2 regions of the Rhizobium sp. P43 genome follow, and region 2 is predicted to be linked to the other one. Evidence: riboswitches for the same ligand, from Rfam matches in the RefSeq annotation. Region 2 holds a riboswitch; the other holds the start of a gene.

Region 1 (9,628 bases), 580 kb from region 2:
CCTTGGAGGGGAGATCACCGTTAGATCCCGTTTGGGAGAGGGATCGACCTTCGTACTGCGACTGCCATCAGATTTGTCACGCCTGGTACGGAGTTGAATATGAAAGCCGTGGGTAAAGAAGTCACCATCATCATGGTCGAAGACGACGAGGGACATGCTCGTCTGATCGAAAAGAACGTGCGCCGCGCCGGCGTCAGCAACGAGATTGTGCCGTTCACCAACGGCACGGATGCCCTCGACTACGTGCTGGGCAAGGATCGCAGCGGCAAGGTTTCAGAAGACCGCTATCTGCTGATCCTGCTCGACCTCAATCTGCCCGACATGTCGGGCACCGATATTCTTGATCAGATTAAATCCAATCCGCACACGCGACGGCTCCCGGTCGTCATCCTGACCACCACGGATGACGAACGCGAAATCCAGCGCTGCTACGATCTCGGGGCCAATGTCTATATTACCAAACCTGTCGATTACGACAATTTCGCCAATGCCATTCGCCAGCTCGGACTGTTCTTTTCCGTCATGCAGATCCCCTGACGGCGACAGGGCGATGAGCTTCACCGTTCTCTATATCGACGACGATGCCGCCATAGCCCGGCTGGTGCAAAAGCATATGGCACGGCTTGGCCACGCGGTGTCGCATGCCGAGACCGCCGAGGACGCACTCGATCTCCTGAAAACGGCAGAGTTCCATGTCGTGGTGCTCGATCATTACCTGCGCCAGACCACCGGCCATGACGTGATGGCGCGGATGCGCGAGGCAGAGATCGACGTTCCCGTTGTCTATGTGACCGGTTCCAATGAGGCGCAGGTGGCGATTGAGGCGATCAAGGCGGGTGCTGCCGATTACGTCATCAAGACGGTCAGCGACGATTTCCTGTCGCTCTTGTCCAGTGCGATCGAGCAGACCGTTGCCAATGCCCAGTTGCGGGCGGCGAAGGCCCGTGCCGATGAGGAAATCCGGCTCGGCAAGGAGCGGGCTGAGGCGCTGCTGGCCGAGGTGAACCACCGCGTCGCAAATTCGCTGGCTCTGGTGGCAAGCCTGTTGAGGCTACAGATCTCCGGCGCCCGAAGCGACGAAGTGAAGGCGGAACTGGCGGAGACCCAGGCTCGCATCACGGCGATCGCTGGCATGCATCGCAGTCTCTACACCTCCGACGACGTCAGTCGTGTGGAGCTCGACCGTTATCTCAACCGTCTCACCGCCGAGCTCTCCAGCTCGCTGCACAGTGCCGAAAGGCCGGTGCGTCTGCTGTTTGATGCCGATCCGATCTCCCTCAGCGCCGACAAGGCGGTTTCGGTCGGCATGATCGTCACTGAACTCGTGACCAATGCCTTCAAATATGCCTATGCGCCGGGTCAGGCCGGCGACATCCGAGTATCCCTCAGGACAACCGATGACGGCGAAGCCGTTCTTCAGGTCGAGGATGACGGCGTAGGCATCGATCCGCAGGGTGCGCCAAAGGGGACCGGCCTCGGGAGCCGGATCGTCAAATCCATGGCCTCGACGCTGGGCGAAGGCTTGCGCTATCTCGAAGGCACGCAAGGTACCGTCGCTGAGGTCCCGCTCAAGCTCGATAGCGAGATCTGACCCAGGCCGTTTACCAGTCCCCGTCTCGATGATTTGCCAGCGACCGGAATTGCGCTAGGGTCGCGGCCGCAGAGAAAGGGTTGTACTTCATGAGCTTGGCCGGAAAGCGCATTTTGCTTGTCATCGCGGGTGGCATCGCCGCCTACAAGAGCCTCGACCTCATCCGCAGGCTTCGGGAACGCGGCGCGTGCGTGCGGCCGATCATGACGCGCGGGGCGCAGGAATTCGTAACGCCGCTTGCGGTGGGCGCGCTCTCCGCAAGCCATGTCTATACCGAGCTCTTTTCCCGCGAGGACGAGCAGGATGTCGGCCATATCCGGCTGGCGCGGGAATGTGACCTGGTGCTGGTCGCCCCTGCCACCGCCGATCTGATGGCGAAGATGGCGAACGGGCTTGCAGACGATTTGGCATCGACCGTGCTTCTGGCGACGGACCGGCCCGTGCTGATTGCGCCGGCCATGAACCCCAAAATGTGGGCGCATCCAGCCACCCAGCGTAACTTCGCCGTGCTCCAGCGCGACGGCATTCATGCCATCGGACCGATGGAAGGCGAGATGGCCGAAAGTGGTGAACGCGGGCGCGGACGCATGGCCGAGCCGCTGGAGATTGCCGCGCGCGTCGAAGACATACTCTCCGGACCCAAGCCGCTGGCCGGGATGAAGGCGATTGTGACCTCGGGGCCGACGCATGAACCGATCGATCCGGTGCGCTACATCGCCAACCGCTCATCGGGCAAGCAGGGCCATGCGATCGCAGCCGCCCTTGCGCGGCTCGGCGCTGATGTGACGCTGGTCTCCGGCCCCGTGACGATTGCCGATCCAGCCGGTGTGAACACGCAGCATGTGGAGCGGGCCGAGGAGATGCGCGATGCGGTTCTTTCTGCACTTCCTGCCGATATTGCGGTCATGGTCGCCGCGGTCGCAGACTGGCGGGTCGCCTCATCGGCGGAACAGAAGATCAAGAAACAGCCCGGCGAAGCCCCGGCACCATTACATCTGACTGAAAACCCCGACATTCTGAAAACCGTGGGTCATCATGCTGAGCGTCCGCGTCTCGTCGTCGGTTTTGCCGCCGAGACTGAAAATGTCGAGCAGAACGGCCGGACAAAGCTCGATCGCAAGGGCGCCGACCTGATCGTAGCCAATGACGTCTCGCCGGAGACCGGAATCATGGGCGGCGACCGCAACCGGGTGAAGCTGATTTCCCGCGACGGCATCGAAGCCTGGCCGGACCTTTCCAAGGACGAGGTGGCCGAGCGGCTGGCGCTCTGGATCGCGACACAGATGGGCGGAACCGGCGCATGAGCCTGTTTGAACGCTCCAGCTTCGATGCTTTCGTCCGGGAGTTCGCCGGCACCACGCTCGTCGATCAGTGGGACGCCCGTGTCGCCAAGGTGGGGAATAAGGTCTTCGCACTGCTGACCGACAGTGAAAAACGCCTTTGCTTCAAGGTCAGTGAAGAAAGCTTCGAGATCCTGACGTCACTTGCGGGCGTTTCGCAGGCCCCCTATTTCGCCAAGCGCAAATGGGTGACCGTCGAGCCCAACAGTGAACTTGGCCAGGCCGATCTGCAGGAATATCTCACGCGCTCTTATCGCACAGTCAGTGCTTCTCTGACACGCAAGCTGCGTGCTGAACTCGGAATCGCTGATTAGGAAGCTTGCTCAGACCGCAGCCAAGGCTGGCTGACGCACCTGTTCGACCCGCATTCGATCAACCTCGGGCTTGAACTCGGCTGCGTCCAGCCCCTTTTCGCTGAGGATCACCGCGCTGCCTGCGGGGATCTCCACCCAGGTGTCCGTCTCGTCGTTCAGCGGCTCTGAGACGAGGCAGAAGCTGCCCTTCGGGCCCATGGGTGCCGCAAACAGCGTCGGCGCGTGTTCATCCGTCGAGTAGCGCACGGCATACAGCGTCTTTCCGTCGGAGAAGGCCGCCGTCATGCGGATGCGCGCCGAACCGGTCAGATGCAGGCTGATCTGCTCGACGAAACCCACAGCCTCGCTCATCGCCGCCAGCGGTCGTTCGCGCAGACCGAACTGCAGCGCCAGCAGGAACAGCAGCTCGCTGTCGGTCGTGCCGACACGGGCATGGAAATGCTCGTCGTCCAGCATGCCTTCCATGGGTCGGCGGATGCGGTCGAAATTGTCGATCTGGCCATTGTGCATGAAGGACCAGGTGCCCTGCACGAAGGGATGGCAGTTGTCGCGGCGGGTCGCGCCATGGGTAGCGGCGCGGACATGGGCGAGGAAGAGTGGCGAGCGGATCTGGCTTGCGAGGCTTTTCAGATTGCAGTCAGACCAGGCGGGCAGAACATCGCGGAAGCGGCCGGGCTCGGGACGGTCACCATACCAGGCGAGACCGAAGCCATCGCCGTTGGTCGCCGTCTTGGCGCGGGTCGCACAATGGGATTGCTCGATCAGGGAATGCGCAGGCGAGGTGACAAGTTCTTCCAGGAAGATCGGAACACCGCGGTAAGCCACCCAACGACACATATGATTTTGCCCCAGTTCAATCGAACCGATTGCTGATCTTCAACAGTCTTCGCCCGATAGACTAATGATTTGCAAACATGAGCCCATTCATGACAAAATTTTGTCGGGCAGTGCAACATTTCTTGCGCGCCGGATTGGCGCAAATGTGAACACTGCGTTCTGACAGCCCCACCTGCGCGGCAGCGACCGCTCGCATATATTCCCGGGCAAGCAAGTCACTCGACCCAAGGAGATCCCCTGATGTCCATCCGTCCCGTCAAGCATGAGAGCCGCGCCACGCCGACCATGGAGGGCGCGGGCGTGAAGCTGCACCGCGTCTTCGGTTTCGGCGATCCCTCGATGACCGATCCCTTCCTGATGATGGACGACTTTCGTAATGACGAGCCGAGCGACTATCTGCGCGGCTTTCCCTGGCATCCGCATCGCGGCATCGAGACGATCACCTATGTGCTGGCCGGCACCGTCGAACATGGCGACAGTCTCGGCAATTACGGCATGCTGGGTGCCGGCGACCTGCAATGGATGACCGCCGGCAGCGGCATCCTGCACCAGGAAATGCCGAAGGGTGATTTCGCCGGCCGGATGCACGGCTTCCAGCTGTGGGCCAACCTGCCGTCTTCGCTGAAGATGACCAAGCCGCGTTACCAGGACATCAAGTCTGCCGACATCCCCATTGTCATCGATGACGACGGCACCGCCGTGCGCGTCATCTGCGGCGACTTCTGGGGCAAGAGCGGCCCGGTCGACGGCATTGCCGCCGAGCCCGTCTATCTCGACATCTCGGTGCCGCCGGGTAAGCGCAAGACCTTCCCGGTCGACACCTATCGCTCGGCCTTCGCCTATATCTTTGCCGGCTCCGGCTCGTTCCGCGATGCCTCCAAGCCCTTCGGCGTGAAGGTCGAGAAGGAATACATGGGCGAGGAGCTGAACATCCGCGACCTTTCCGGCAACCGGACGCTGGTCGTTTTCGACACCGGCGACGAGATTACCGTGCAGGCCGGCGACAAGGGCATCCGCTTCCTGCTCGTCACCGGCAAGCCGATCAAGGAGCCGGTCGCCTGGCATGGTCCGATCGTCATGAACACACGCGAAGAGCTGATGCAGGCGATGAAGGAGTTGCAGAACGGAACCTTTATCAAGGCCGATCATTAATCCCACGCAGTCAAGTTCACTTCAACCCGGCGTCTCCAGCGCCGGGTTTTCTTTTTTGTCTGCACTTCTCCGCCTTTGGCATCACGAAAGCGCGGGCTCCGCCCACATGGCATGGAAGTGGTGCACCGGGCCGTGTCCCGATCCGACCGTCAGCCTGCCGGAGGCCGCAACAGCCTCAGCCAGCCAGGCCTTTGCGATACTGACCGCTTCCTGCGGCTGCCTGCCCTTCGCAAGCTCCGCCGCCAGGGCGCTCGACAGCGAGCAGCCGGTTCCGTGGGTGTTGGACGTCTCGACGCGGCGGGCCTCGAACCAGCTGACCTGTCCATCCGCAACCAACACATCCGGGCTTTCTGCTCCGGAGAGATGTCCGCCCTTGACCAGCACGGCCTTCGGGCCGAGCGCTGTCAGCCGGACGGCCTGAGATTCCATGATGCGACGGTCCGATGCTTCCGGGTCGCCGAGCAGGGCCGCAGCCTCCGGCAGGTTCGGGGTGAGCAGGGTCGCCAGCGGCAGGAGTTGTAAGGTCAACGCCTCGACAGCATCGGGATCGAGAAGCGAGGCCCCACCCTTGGCGATCATCACCGGGTCGAGAACCACGGGAATGCCACGATGCGGCTTCAGCGCCTCCGCCACGGCTGAGGCAATCCCGGCATTGGCGATTATGCCAATCTTCACGGCATCGACCCTGATATCGGCAAAGACCATGCGGATCTGCTCGGCAACGAAATCCGGATCGAGCGGCACGACCGCCGAGACGCCCCTTGTATTTTGCGCCGTGAGCGCCGTGATGACCGCCATACCGTAGCAGCCCCGGGCCGAGAAAGCCTTGAGGTCGGCCTGGATGCCGGCGCCGCCGGACGGGTCCGAGCCGGCGATCGAGAGCACGTTGCGGATGGAGGTGGATGTCATGGCTGCTTCTCCCTTCTGGCGGAGAAGCGACTGGGCAGACGCGGAAAGCCCGACATGGCACCCAATCGACTCCCTCCGCCAGCATGATCTGGTTCAGGTTCAAAGGGTACTTCTCAGCCCGGCTTGCACCGGACGCCCCTGTCTCATGGCCGGGAGATTAGGCGAGAGCGGAGGGCCTGTCACCTGCCATCGGCCGCACTCCCGATTAAGTGTTTGCAGCCCTCTGCAAGAGGGGTTAGGGGACCGTGACGACGCGACCGACAGAGAGGACCCAAGACCTTGCATCACGCCCCCGACCGGCTCTTTGATCGCGCCTATGACGCCTTCCTCTTCGACATGGACGGCACGTTGCTCAACTCCATCGCCGCCGCCGAACGCGTCTGGAGCCGCTGGGCTCTCAAGCATGGCCTTGATCTGCAAGCCTTCCTGCCGACCATGCATGGCAAGCGGGGGATCGACACGATCAGCGCACTGAACCTGCCTGGCATCGATGTGGTCAAGGAAGCGCTGGAGATAGAGCGCGGCGAGATCGAGGATCTCGACGGCATTGTGCCGATCCCGGGCGCAATCGCCTTTCTGAACAGCCTACCGGCGGAGCGCTGGGCGATCGTGACATCTGCACCGTCGGCGCTTGCGCGTGCCCGCATCGGGGCGGCCGGCCTGCCGCAGCCGGTCAAGATCGTGACAGCCGAGGATGTGAAAGTCGGCAAACCGGATCCGGCCGGCTACCGGCTCGGCGCCGAGCGACTGGGTGTCGATCCGTCCCGCTGCCTGGTGTTCGAAGATGTGCTAGCTGGTGTGAAGGCCGGAGAAGCAGCGGGCGCCGATGTCGCGGTGATTACCGCGACCCATACGCATCCGCTTAAGACTGATCATCCGACGATTTCAAGCTATGAGCGCCTGCGGGTCGAGTTCACGTCCGCGCAGGCGCTTTGGATCAGACCGGCAGAATAACCACACACGTCAGGCTTTGCAGGGGCGGCGGTAAATCCGCCACCGCCCGCCAGGCCTCACGCCGCCTTGGCGACGTGATATTCCTTGATGGCGACCATCTTGATCGCCGGGTACCGCTCAGATTCATAACGCAGAGAGAACTGGTCCTGGGCCATGAAGACGGGGTCGCCGTCGAGATCGCGGCAGATGTCGCCACGGCGCTGGGTCATGAACTTTTCCAGATCATCCTTGTTCTCGGCCGAAATCCAGCGGCAGACGGAGAAGCGCGACATTTCGAAGGAGACCGGCAGGCCGTATTCGCCCTGGAGGCGTTCCTTCAACACGTCGAGCTGCAGCGCGCCGACGACGCCGACGATGGCTGGCGAGCCGTCTTCCGGCGAGAAGAGCTGCACGACGCCCTCTTCGGCCATCTGCTGCAGCGCTTCCTTCAGCTTCTTCGCCTTCATCGCATCTTCCAGCCGCACACGGCGCAGGATTTCCGGCGAGAAGTTCGGGACGCCCTGAAAGACGAGGTTTTCGCCTTCGGTCAGCGTATCGCCGATCCTGAGTGTCCCGTGGTTCGGGATGCCAACGACATCACCGGCATAGGCCGTATCCGCCAGCTGACGCTGCGAGGCAAAGAAGAACTGCGGTGCGGTCAGGCCCATCTGCTTGCCGGTGCGGGCAAGGCGGGCCTTCATGCCGCGCTCAAGCTTGCCGGAGCAGATGCGGGCAAAGGCGATGCGGTCGCGGTGGTTCGGGTCCATATTGGCCTGGATCTTGAAGACGAAGGCCGTCATCTTTTCTTCCGCCGCATGCACGGTGCGGGTATCGGCCACCTGGTCGCGCGGCGGGGGCGCATAGGCGCCCAACGCATTGATCAGGTCACGAACACCGAAATTGCGCAGCGCCGAGCCGAAGAAGACGGGCGTCATATGGCCTTCGAGGAAGCTCTGGCGATCGAAGGGCCGGCAGGCCTCGCGGGCGAGCTCCAGCTCGTCGATGAAGGCCTGGCGTTCGTTTTCGGGCAGGTTTTCCGCGACACTCTGCGGGCCATTGACCTTGACCGGCTCAACCTGCGCATCGCCGCCACGATAGGTGTTGTTGGCGAGATGATAAGAGCCGCAAAAGGTCTTGGAGCGGCCGACCGGCCAGGTGATCGGGGCGGTGTCGAGCGCCAGCTTTTCTTCCACTTCGTCGAGGATCTCGAAGGGATCGCGGCTTTCGCGGTCCATCTTGTTGACGAAGGTGATGATCGGGATGTCGCGCATGCGGCAGACTTCGAACAGCTTCAGCGTGCGCGGCTCGATACCCTTGGCGGCATCGATGACCATGACGGCCGCGTCCACCGCTGTGAGCGTGCGATAGGTGTCGTCGGCGAAGTCTTCGTGGCCGGGCGTGTCGAGGATGTTGAAGACATTGCCTTCATATTCGAAGGTCATGACCGAGGTGACGACCGAAATGCCGCGCTCGCGCTCGATCTTCATCCAGTCCGACCGGGTCTGAATGCGATCCTTCTTCGCCTTGACTTCACCGGCAAGCTGGATGGCGCCACCGAACAGCAGCAGCTTTTCGGTGAGCGTCGTCTTACCCGCGTCCGGGTGCGCGATAATAGCAAAGGTGCGGCGGCGGGAGACCGCCTCGGCGAGCGTTTCAGCCATATCTCTGGAATTCCTTCTAGTCGGGCGGTTATCTAGCGTTTCGAGGGCCAATATGCAATTGAGCGCGGGCAACAAAGGAAATCCGCCATGGCCGCAATCCGTTCCGACATCCTCGGTCCCGTGCTCAACCTCAAGCGCCTGCCGCATGGCGAAGGGCTTGAGCTTCCCGCCTACGAGTCAGCAGGGGCGGCGGGAATGGATCTGAGAGCTGCGGTGAGCGACGGGGAACCGATGACGCTTCCGCCGGGTGCCAGGGCTCTGGTGCCGACAGGCTTCATCATGGAAATCCCTGAAGGCTTCGAAGCCCAGATCCGCCCACGCTCGGGGCTTGCCTTCAAGAACGGCGTGACCTGCCTCAACACGCCAGGCACGATCGACAGCGATTATCGCGGCGAGGTGAAGGTGCTGCTGATCAACCTCGGCCAGGAGGAGTTTGTTATCACCCGCGGCATGCGCATCGCCCAGATGGTGATCGCGCCGGTGACGCAGGCGCAGGTGGCCGAAGTGACCGAGACAAGCGACACCGCGCGGGGTGCCGGCGGGTTTGGGTCGACGGGGGTGTGATGAGGGCTGTGGCTAGCGCTGCGCCTCCGTGACCATGCGAACGGCAAGTGCGGCCAAGACCGTGCCCATCAGCCAGCGCTGGACAACGAGCCAGAAAGGGCGCCCGACGAGGAAGAGGGCGATGGAGCCGGCGGACAGGGCAATCAGACCATTGACGGTCACGCTGATGGCGATCTGGGTAAAGCCGAGCACCAGGGACTGAAGCAGCACGCTGCCGCCAGCAGGATCGATGAACTGCGGCAGAAGCGAGAGATAGAGCACGGCGACTTTCGGGTTTAGCAGGCTGGTGACGAAGCCCATCAGGAAGAGCTTACGACTGCTGTCGGC
Region 2 (9,628 bases):
TGGAAGCCGAACAGGCCGCCAAGATCGAAGCCAAGCGCAAGCTCCCGGAATTCTCGCCTGGCGACACGCTCCGCGTCAACGTGACCGTCAAGGAAGGCAACCGTACCCGCGTGCAGGCCTATGAAGGCGTTTGCATCGCCCGTTCGGGCGCCGGCATCAACGAAAGCTTCACCGTTCGCAAGATCTCCTACGGCGAAGGTGTCGAGCGCGTATTCCCGGTCTACTCGCCGCTCGTCGAAAGCGTTGAAGTCGTCCGTCGCGGTAAGGTTCGTCGCGCCAAGCTCTACTACCTGCGCGACCGTCGCGGTAAGTCGGCTCGTATCGTCGAGAACACCGGCACCCGCGCCCGCAAGCTCAACGAAAACGAGCGCGCTGCGATCGCCGAGGAAAAGGCACGCATCGAGGCTGAAAAGGTTGCAGCCGCTCAGGCTCTCGCAGCCGAGAAGGCCGCAGCAGAGGCCGCCGAAAAGGCCGCTGCCGCTGAAGCTTCTGCCGAATAAGCAGCTGCCAGCCTGTCACATGATCAAAGGCTCCGGTTTCCGGAGCCTTTTTTCGTTGCGTGTACCGATCCAGATGATCAGGCCCCGATGACTAGGCCCAATTATCTAAGCATTGCGCGATGCGATGATGGCATCGGTCGCAAGCTTCAGCTTGCGCGCCTGGTTGAAGAGCGCAATCGCCAGACCGACCCCTGCAATCTGCAGGACAATACCGATCCCTTCCCACATCGTCGGCAGGCGGGCTTCATAGAGAAAGCCGAAGAACAGGCCGAACACCGTCTCGGCCACGATGAGCTGAGCGGCCAGCGCCAGCGGCATGCGCGTTGCGGCGATCAACCAAAGCCAGGTCGCCATGAGCGAGCCGGCGAGCCCCAGGAGCAGCGCCCAGAAGATGAAGCGGCCCGTGCCCTCGACGCCGGCTGCCATCAGGTCAGGGAAGGTTGCGAAGGGCAGGAGCAAGAGCACGCCGATGCCGGCGCCCATGCCCTGGATAGCCGTCCAGTGAAAACTCTGCGGCGGGTTCGGTCCGTTCATCACCACGGAGTTGATGAGCCCGTAGGCGACCCAGGTGGACAGAGCGACGAAGGACAGGAGGATCCCGAGCAAGAGGGATCCGAGTTCCGCCGGTTCGGTCCGTGCCAGGGTATCGACATTCACGACGCTGACGCCGATGAGGATCAGCAGAAGCGGCAGGGTCAGTCGCGACCAGGGCAGGGACCGATCCCGCGTATTGGCGATCACGGCCAACACCACCGGCATCAGGCCCACGATCAGGGGCGGGATGGCAGCGCCCGCCAAGAGAACGGCAAAGGCTGCCGCCAGGAAATATCCGATGTAACCGACGGAGCCGAGGGCAAGGCCAATCATCCACCTCTGGCGGCTGAAGCCCCGCGGGCGCAGCCGCGGATGGATCATCAGCACCAGGCAGCCCAGCGCGAAGGCACCGTAGCGCATGACAGTCAGGTCAAGAGCCGAATAGGGGTCGATCAGCCTTGGGGCGACGAAAGTCAGGCCCCAGAGGGCACAGGTCAGAAGACCCGCGAGAATGCCGAGCAGCATGAAAGGCTCCGGAACGTGGCGGATTGGCGTGCCGGGCCGCTTGCTTGATCAGGCACTGCAATCATGAGGCTTGAATTTGATCCTATCCGGCAGCCAGCCGTCAAGCGGGGCAGCGACACCGGATGTCGCATCACTCACGATCTGGCGGAAACAAGTGACGGCGATCAGCGGTCGCGTCGGGCCATGAAGGCGAGCCGTTCGAAGAGGTGAACATCCTGTTCGTTTTTCAGGAGCGCGCCATGCAGTCTCGGAAGCGCATTCTTCGCTTCGCCGCGCAGATCTGCCGGATCGACATCCTCGGAAACCAGGAGACGGATCCAGTCGAGTGCTTCCGAGGTAGAAGGCTTCTTCTTCAGCCCCGGCGTTTCGCGGATTTCGTAGAATTGCGTCAGCGCATTGCGCAGCAGGGTTTTCTTGATGCCGGGATAATGAACCTCGACGATCCGCTCCAGGGTCTCCATTTCGGGAAAGCGGATGTAATGGAAGAAGCAGCGACGCAGGAAGGCGTCCGGCAATTCCTTCTCGTTGTTCGATGTGATGATCACGATCGGTCTTACCCGCGCGGTCACCGTCTCGCCTGTTTCGTAGACGTGAAACTCCATGCGATCGAGTTCCTGCAGCAGATCATTGGGAAACTCGATATCCGCCTTGTCGATCTCGTCGATCAGCAGCACGCATTTCCGATCGGCGGCAAAGGCCTGCCAGAGCTTGCCCTTGCGGATGTAATTGCTCACGTCGTTGACGCGGGCATCGCCGAGCTGGCTGTCGCGCAGGCGTGAAACGGCGTCATATTCGTAGAGCCCCTGCTGCGCCTTCGTGGTTGATTTGACATTCCATTCGAGCATGTCGAGACCGAGCGCGGCTGCGACCTGGCGCGCCAGTTCCGTCTTGCCGGTTCCCGGCTCTCCCTTGACGAGCAGGGGCCGTTCCAGGCGGATGGCCGCATTGACGGCGACCATCAGATCCTTGTCGGCCACATAGTCGGCGGTTCCGGTAAACTGCATGATGTCTCGACCTCTTCCTTGACCGGGCTGAAACCTAGTCAGAGGACCATTCCCGCGCAAGTGAAGCAGACAGTTTCCCTGATCCGGGCAGATAAAGCTTGTGTTTTTGCCCCATTCTGACAACGTGAATTCACGAAAGCTGATGCGTGCCTTGTTGCAAATGCCCATTCCGCGAGGTCGGAACATCGGGCGCCGGGCATCACCGACCTTCCCACGACCAAGACTTCGCAGGCCGAACGATCGGTTTGGCCGCTATGGCCAGCCGTTTGCAAGGCCACACCGTCCCACAGATTCTTTCGGCCATGTCGCGCCGGAAGGCTTTCCCGATCGCAGCATCCCACTGCAGGAGACAGCATTGACCAGACACATCTACTCGATCGGCGACCTGCTCGTCCTCAAGGAAGGCCCAGTCCGCCTGGCCCGCAGCACTGGTACCTGCAAGGTGCTGGCGACGCTGCCTGAAACGGCAGGAAGCAGGCAGTACCGCGTGCGTTTCGAAAACGAGAGTTTCGACCGCTGCATCGCCGAAGGCGACATCGACCCAAGCCGCAGCAAGGCATCCGCCCGGGCACCGGCCACTCCGAAAAAGGAAAGCACATCATGGCTAAAGGCCAGCAGCGTTCGAACCGCGAAGTAAGAAAACCGAAGCAGGACAAGCCGAAGCCCTCCACGGCTCCGGTGTCGAGCTTCACCACCCAGATCAAGAATGCCGAGGCCGCTTCGCCCAAGAAGCGCTGACCCGGGGGCGTGGCGGTCTCATCGCAGTCCGCCATCCCGCCCCTGGATCGTTCGAACCTCCTGAATGCCCACGCTTTCGCCTTTCCCTTTTTGCCGAAGATGCGGTATGGGCAGGCGCATGAACGCGACCTCCTTCACTCTCCTGCTCGGCGGCAATCTGACCGTCACGGATCGCCTGCGGGCATTGACGCAGGGCAGCCGTGTGATCGCGGCCGATAGCGGTATGCGTCATGCCGTCGGTCTTGGCCTGACGCCTGAGCTTTGGGTCGGCGATTTCGACAGCAGCGACACCGCCCTGATCGACCGTTTCCCGTCGGTCGAACGCCGCACCTATCCGGCTGCGAAGGCCGTCACCGATGGTGAGATCGCGGTTGCCGAGGCCATCGCCCGCGGTGCAACCCGTCTCATCCTTGCCGGTGCGCTTGCCGGCGAACGCTCCGACCACGCCCTCCAGCACTATCTGAACGCGCTCGGCCTTGTCGAAGACGGTTATGAGGTGGTGCTCACTTCGGGCGAGGAAGAGGCCTATCCGTTTTCGGAGGAAAGCGAACTGGCGCTTGAGCTTCCCGGCAGGAGCGCTCTTTTCCGTGCTTGGCTTTACGGCGCTTGAGGGCCTGACGATCCGCAATGCACGCTATCCGCTGCAGGATTTCAAACTGCCCTTCGGATCGTCGCGCACCATATCCAACATCGCCGAGGGGCCGATCTCGGTCTCGCTTTCCCGTGGCCGGGCCATGTTGCTCGCCCGCCCCTATGACCTTTACGGAGCCTGATGCCTTGGCGCCTCCCATTCTGAAACTCGACGATATCCATCTTTCCTTCGGCGGAACGCCGCTTCTGGCCGGCGCCGGCCTGCAGGTCGAACCCGGCGACCGGATCTGCCTTGTCGGCCGCAATGGTTCGGGCAAGTCGACGCTGATGAAGATCGCGGCGGGCCTGGTGGAAGCCCAGTCGGGCGAGGTCTTCCGTCATCCGGCCTCGACGATCCGCTATCTGGAGCAGGCCCCTGATTTCGCCGGCTTCATGACCGTCCAGGCCTATGCCGAGGCTGGTCTTGGACCAGGAGACGATCCCTACCGCGTCACCTATCTGCTCGAACATCTCGGGCTGACCGGACAGGAAGATCCGACCCGTCTCTCCGGCGGGGAAGCGCGCCGTGCGGCCCTTGCCCGGGTGCTTGCGCCCGAGCCTGACATCCTGATGCTCGACGAGCCGACCAACCATCTCGACCTGCCGACGATCGAATGGCTGGAAGGTGAATTGTCAAAGAGCCGCAGCGCGCTCGTCCTGATTTCCCACGACCGCCGCTTCCTTGAGAAGATCTCGACCGCCACCGTCTGGCTCGATCGCGGCCAGTCGCGCCGGCTGAACCGGGGCTTTGCCCATTTCGAGGAATGGCGCGACCAGGTGCTGGAAGAAGAGGAAATCGAGCAGCACAAGCTCGGTCGCCAGATCGAACGCGAAGAACACTGGCTGCGCTATGGTGTCACCGCGCGGCGCAAGCGCAACATGCGCCGCCTCGGTAATCTCCAGGCGCTGCGCGCCAATTATCGGGGCCACAAGGGACCCCAGGGCACGATCCAGGCCTCGGTGACCGAGGGCAAGGAAAGCGGCAAGCTCGTCATTGAGGCCGACAAGATCGCCAAGACCTATGGCGATCGCGCCATCGTCGCACCCTTTTCGATCCGCGTTCACCGAGGCGACTGCATCGGTCTGATCGGCCCGAACGGAGCCGGCAAGACGACGCTCCTGAAGATGCTGACCGGTCAGCTGGAACCCGACGACGGCGTGGTGAAGCTTGGCACCAATCTGGAGATTGCGGTTCTCGACCAGAAGCGCGAGGACTTGAACCCCGATGACACGCTGGCCCATTACCTGACCGACGGTCGCGGCGAGAATCTTCTGGTCAATGGTGAGCAGAAGCATGTCACCGGCTACATGAAGGACTTCCTCTTCCAGCCGGAACAGGCCCGCACGCCGATCCGCAACCTCTCGGGCGGCGAGCGCGCCCGCCTGATGCTGGCGCGGATGATGGCCAAGCCCTCGAACCTCCTGATCCTCGACGAGCCGACCAACGACCTCGACATCGAGACGCTCGATCTGCTGCAGGAAATCGTTGCCGGCTATTCCGGCACCGTCATCCTGGTCAGCCACGACCGTGACTTCCTCGACCGCACGGTGACCTCGACGATCGCGCCGGCCAATCCGGACGCACCCGATGGTCGCTGGATCGAATATGCCGGCGGTTATTCCGACATGCTGGCGCAGCGCAAGGGCGTCGAGGACGAGCGCAAGCGGGTCGAAAAGGCCGAGAAGGCAAAGGCCCAGGAAGCATCAGGCGGCAAGCCCGCCGAGGCCGGCTCGAAGGGCAAGGGCAAACTCTCCTTCAAGCAGAAGTTCGCGCTCGAAAACCTGCCGAAAGAAATGGAAAAGGCCGAGAGGGAAATCGCGGCCCGCGAAGCCAAGATGGCCGATCCCAACCTCTTCACCAAGGACCCGGCGACCTTCAACAAGCTCGCCGCCGAAATGGAAAAGCTGCGCGCCGATATCACCCGTATGGAAGAGGAATGGCTGGAACTCGAGATGCTGCGCGAGGAACTGGAGGGCTGATTGCCCTCATGTGATCGCATCGGGCGAAGGCACGCCTGATTTCTCAAGGTGAACAGCCCTCGCCCCCGTCGCATTGGCAAAGGCAAGCGACCGGCCGAGATAGATGAGCGTTGTCTCGGCCAAATCCGTAGCCAGAATTTTCGTGAGCCGGCTTTCGGTTTCCGGCTCCAGCCCTTCCAGCACATCCTGCATCACCAGCCAGCGGGGCTTCCTCAGCAGGATATTGGCGAAAGCCAGCGCCATCTGCTGATCCTTGTCGAGAATCCTCTCCCAGCGTGCCTTTTCATCGAGACGGCGAGAAAATTCGCCAAGCCCGACCGTCTGCAGGGCCGAAACGAGAGCTGCATCATCGACGGTGGCAGAGAGCGACGGATAGGTGAGAAGGCTGCGCAAACGGCCTTCGGGCAGATAACTTGCCTGCGGCACGAAGACGAGTTCGTCCTCCGGCAGCAGGATGCGTCCTTCGCCGAAAGGCCAGAGCCCGGCCATGGCGTGGAAGAGCAGCTTGCGATTGACGCCCTGGTCGCCATTGACCATCACGCGATCGCCGGCAGAAATCATCACATCCCTTTCCTTGAGATGGAAAGCACTTTCGCAGGCATCGCCGTTGACGCGAACGCAGATCTCGAGGTTCTCCAGCCGCAGCGTCCCATCCTCGCTCCGCGCAAGCGTCAACCGCCCGCTGCCGCCCTCGTTGTCGTTCATCGTGGTCAGGGCGGCTCGGAGCACCGTAACGCGCATCAGGGCCGCCCGCCAATCGGCAATGGCCCCGAAATTGTCGACATACCAGCGCAGCGCCGAATAGACCTGGGTGAAGGCGGCAGCTGCCATCATCAGGCCACCGAAGGAAATGGTGCCGGCAAAATAGGCCGGTGAGGCGATCAGGATCGGCACGATGATCGCAAGCCATCCGAAGCCGGCCGTCACCCAGGTGAGATTGGTGAGCGCCAATGCCAGATGGCGGATCGACATCAGCACCCCATCAAGCGAATCATGGATATGCTGCCGCTCGGTCGCCTCACCGCGCGTGACGGCGATCGCCTCGAGGTTCTCGTTGGCGCGCATCAGCGAAAAGCGCAGATCCGCCTCGCGGGCATAGCGATCGGCATTCAGCCGCGACAGCTTGCGCCCCACCAATTGGCTGAGCAGCGATGCGGCGAGCGCATAGATGAGCGCACCCCAGACCATGTAGCCCGGGATCTGGAAGCTCCAGTCGCCGATCTTGAAGGTGAACTCGCTGGACAGGCCCCAGAGGACCCCGATGAAGCTGACGAGCAGGATCGTGGCATTGAACAACCCGATCGACAGTGAGGTCGTCATTTCGGCAAGCTTGCGCGCATCCTCGTGAAGGCGCTGGTCCGGATTGACGCCAAGCGCGCTCGACACCGAAAGCCTGTAGGCCCGCGCGCCGTTTAGCCACTGATCCACGACGTCACGCGACAGGCCCTCGCGCATGTAGAGCGCTGTCATCTGGTTCAGCCAGGCCTGCACGACATTCAGCACCAGCAGCACACCGGCAATGATCGCGAAGTTGCGGAGTTCCGTCAGAAACGCCGGCAGGTCGCGGCGTTCGAGCGCGTTGTAGAAGGGGGCGTTCCAGTGGTTGAGCTGGACGGTGCCGTAGACGGTGGCGAGGATCACGACCACAAGCGCAAAGGCAAAGCCGAGAATGCGATTGCGGGCATCGGACTTCCAGAAACTGTCCAGCGCCATGGCCAACTGACGGCTGAAACTGGCCTCGACCTCGGCAACGACGCGGTCCGTTTCACTTATGCCCTTCAACTGCAAGCCTGCCATGCGCACCGGTTCTCACTTATCCCGATACATTTGTAACACAGGCAACGTGTCAGTTTCCCCATGCCTGCGGCGATGCGGTCAATTGTCCCACCTTGCGCTCTGCAAAGCGGCGCGCTATCTCAAGGCTGCTCTAACGGGGTGCCTTCCGATCTCCAACGATCGGAATGCTGAGAGGCGTCAGCCAACCCGCGGAACCTGATCCGGTTAACACCGGCGGAGGGATTAGACGCGTCGATCGCAAAGCGCCCTATCCCGACAGTTATGATGATGAAGGAGGAGGGCGCCATGCGACCCACAACTGTTTCCATGTTTATCGGCGGCGTCGCAGCTGCCATGATCGGCTTCGTCTCGCCGGCCCTCGCCGAAGGCAAGACGCTGACCGTCTACACCTATGAGAGCTTCGTCTCGGAATGGGGTCCCGGCCCCAAGGTCAAGGAAGCCTTCGAGAAGACCTGCAACTGCACCGTCAACTTCGTCGGCGTCGCTGATGGCGTGGCGCTTCTGACGCGCCTGAAGCTCGAAGGCGAGACCTCGAAGGCCGACGTCGTTCTCGGGCTCGACACCAATCTCGTCGAGGAAGCCAAGCAGACCGGTCTCTTCGAAGCGCATGGCGTGGATGCCTCGGCTGTGAAGGTGCCGGGCGGCTTCAGCGACGATGTCTTCCTGCCCTATGACTACGGCCACTTCGCCGTGATCTATGACACCGAGACGATCAAGACCCCGCCGACGAGCCTCAAGGAACTGGTCGAGGGCGATCCGGCCCAGAAGATCGTCATCCAGGATCCGCGCACTTCGACGCCGGGGCTTGGCCTGCTGCTCTGGGTCAAGTCGGTCTATGGTGACAAGGCGCCGGAAGCCTGGGCCAAGCTCAAGGACCGCGTCCTGACCGTCACCCCCGGCTGGTCGGAAGCATACGGCCTGTTCACCAAGGGCGAAGCGCCGATGGTCCTCTCCTACACCACCTCGCCGGCCTACCACATGGTCGCCGAGGAAACCGACCGCTACCAGGCTGCCGAATTCTCCGAAGGGCATTACATCCAGATCGAGGTCGCCGGCCTTCTGAAGAACGCGCCGGAAAAGGCGCTCGCCCGCCAGTTCCTCGCCTTCATGCTTGAGCCCGGTTTCCAGGACACCATCCCGACCAACAACTGGATGATGCCGGTCGCCGCCACGTCCGAGCCTCTGCCAGAGGCCTTCGGCAAGCTCGTGCAGCCGAAGACCACCTTCCTGATGGACCCGGCCGAAGTCGCCGCGAACCGGCAGGCCTGGATCGACGAGTGGCTGAAAGCCATGACGCTGAAGTAAGACCGGATGCTCCGTCCGCTTCACCAGTCGAGACGCCAGAGGCTGCCCGCATTCGCGGGCGGCCTTTTCGTTTTGCTGGTGGTGGCGGGCTTTGTCGGCGTGGCGCTTGCAGCGCTGCTGGTGGGCCGGCTTTCCGGCGGTCTTCTGTCGGCCTTTGCTGATCCGGTCGTGCGGTCGGTGCTCTCCTTCACCCTCTGGCAGGCCTTCCTGTCGACGGTCATCTCCGTCGGCCTTGCCCTACCCGTTGCCAGCGCGCTGGCCAGACAGCCGGATTTCCCCGGTCGAATCTGGCTGATCCGCCTGATGGCCGTGCCAATGGGTCTGCCCGTTCTGATCGGCGCGCTCGGCCTGATCGGCATCTTCGGACGAAGCGGCATCGTCAATGATGCGCTGAGTTCTCTCGGTCTCTCCCAGCCGATCTCGATCTACGGGCTGACCGGCATCCTCGTCGCCCATGTCTTCTTCAACCTGCCGCTCGCGACACGGCTCATGCTGTCTGCACTCGAACGGGTGCCGGCGGAATACTGGCGGATGTCGGCGAGCCTCGGCCTTTCGCCACTCTCCACCTTCCGCTTCATCGAATGGCCAGTGCTCGCACGCGTCATTCCAGGCGCG

The links. A riboswitch is a leader RNA that binds a small molecule or an ion and turns the genes downstream of it on or off. The one in region 2 is predicted to bind thiamine pyrophosphate.
Region 1: linked by a shared signal. The riboswitch ahead of thiD (bifunctional hydroxymethylpyrimidine kinase/phosphomethylpyrimidine kinase) and the one ahead of thiB (thiamine ABC transporter substrate binding subunit) in region 2 are both predicted to bind thiamine pyrophosphate.

Annotation. Positions count from the first base shown of each region.
Region 1 covers NZ_CM161539.1:3,251,170-3,260,797, forward strand. Annotated here, with positions in the region: gene AC1PUL_RS16235 (sensor histidine kinase) at 1-97, shown strand, start outside; gene AC1PUL_RS16240 (response regulator) at 100-537, shown strand; gene AC1PUL_RS16245 (histidine kinase dimerization/phosphoacceptor domain -containing protein) at 551-1,591, shown strand; gene coaBC (bifunctional phosphopantothenoylcysteine decarboxylase/phosphopantothenate--cysteine ligase CoaBC) at 1,681-2,895, shown strand; gene AC1PUL_RS16255 (MmcQ/YjbR family DNA-binding protein) at 2,892-3,245, shown strand; gene AC1PUL_RS16260 (class II glutamine amidotransferase) at 3,255-4,082, opposite strand; gene AC1PUL_RS16265 (pirin family protein) at 4,323-5,234, shown strand; gene thiD (bifunctional hydroxymethylpyrimidine kinase/phosphomethylpyrimidine kinase) at 5,316-6,143, opposite strand; TPP riboswitch at 6,197-6,293, opposite strand; gene AC1PUL_RS16275 (HAD-IA family hydrolase) at 6,423-7,097, shown strand; gene AC1PUL_RS16280 (peptide chain release factor 3) at 7,154-8,737, opposite strand; gene dut (dUTP diphosphatase) at 8,825-9,301, shown strand; gene AC1PUL_RS16290 (LysE family translocator) at 9,314-9,628, opposite strand, start outside.
Region 2 covers NZ_CM161539.1:3,830,245-3,839,872, forward strand. Annotated here, with positions in the region: gene rplS (50S ribosomal protein L19) at 1-500, shown strand, start outside; gene AC1PUL_RS19070 (EamA family transporter) at 606-1,559, opposite strand; gene AC1PUL_RS19075 (AAA family ATPase) at 1,724-2,563, opposite strand; gene AC1PUL_RS19080 (cold-shock protein) at 2,919-3,200, shown strand; gene AC1PUL_RS19085 (hypothetical protein) at 3,164-3,301, shown strand; partial or broken gene AC1PUL_RS19090 (thiamine diphosphokinase) at 3,420-4,074, shown strand; gene AC1PUL_RS19095 (ABC-F family ATP-binding cassette domain-containing protein) at 4,079-5,911, shown strand; gene AC1PUL_RS19100 (ABC transporter ATP-binding protein/permease) at 5,918-7,708, opposite strand; TPP riboswitch at 7,833-7,947, shown strand; gene thiB (thiamine ABC transporter substrate binding subunit) at 8,042-9,013, shown strand; gene thiP (thiamine/thiamine pyrophosphate ABC transporter permease) at 9,020-9,628, shown strand, end outside.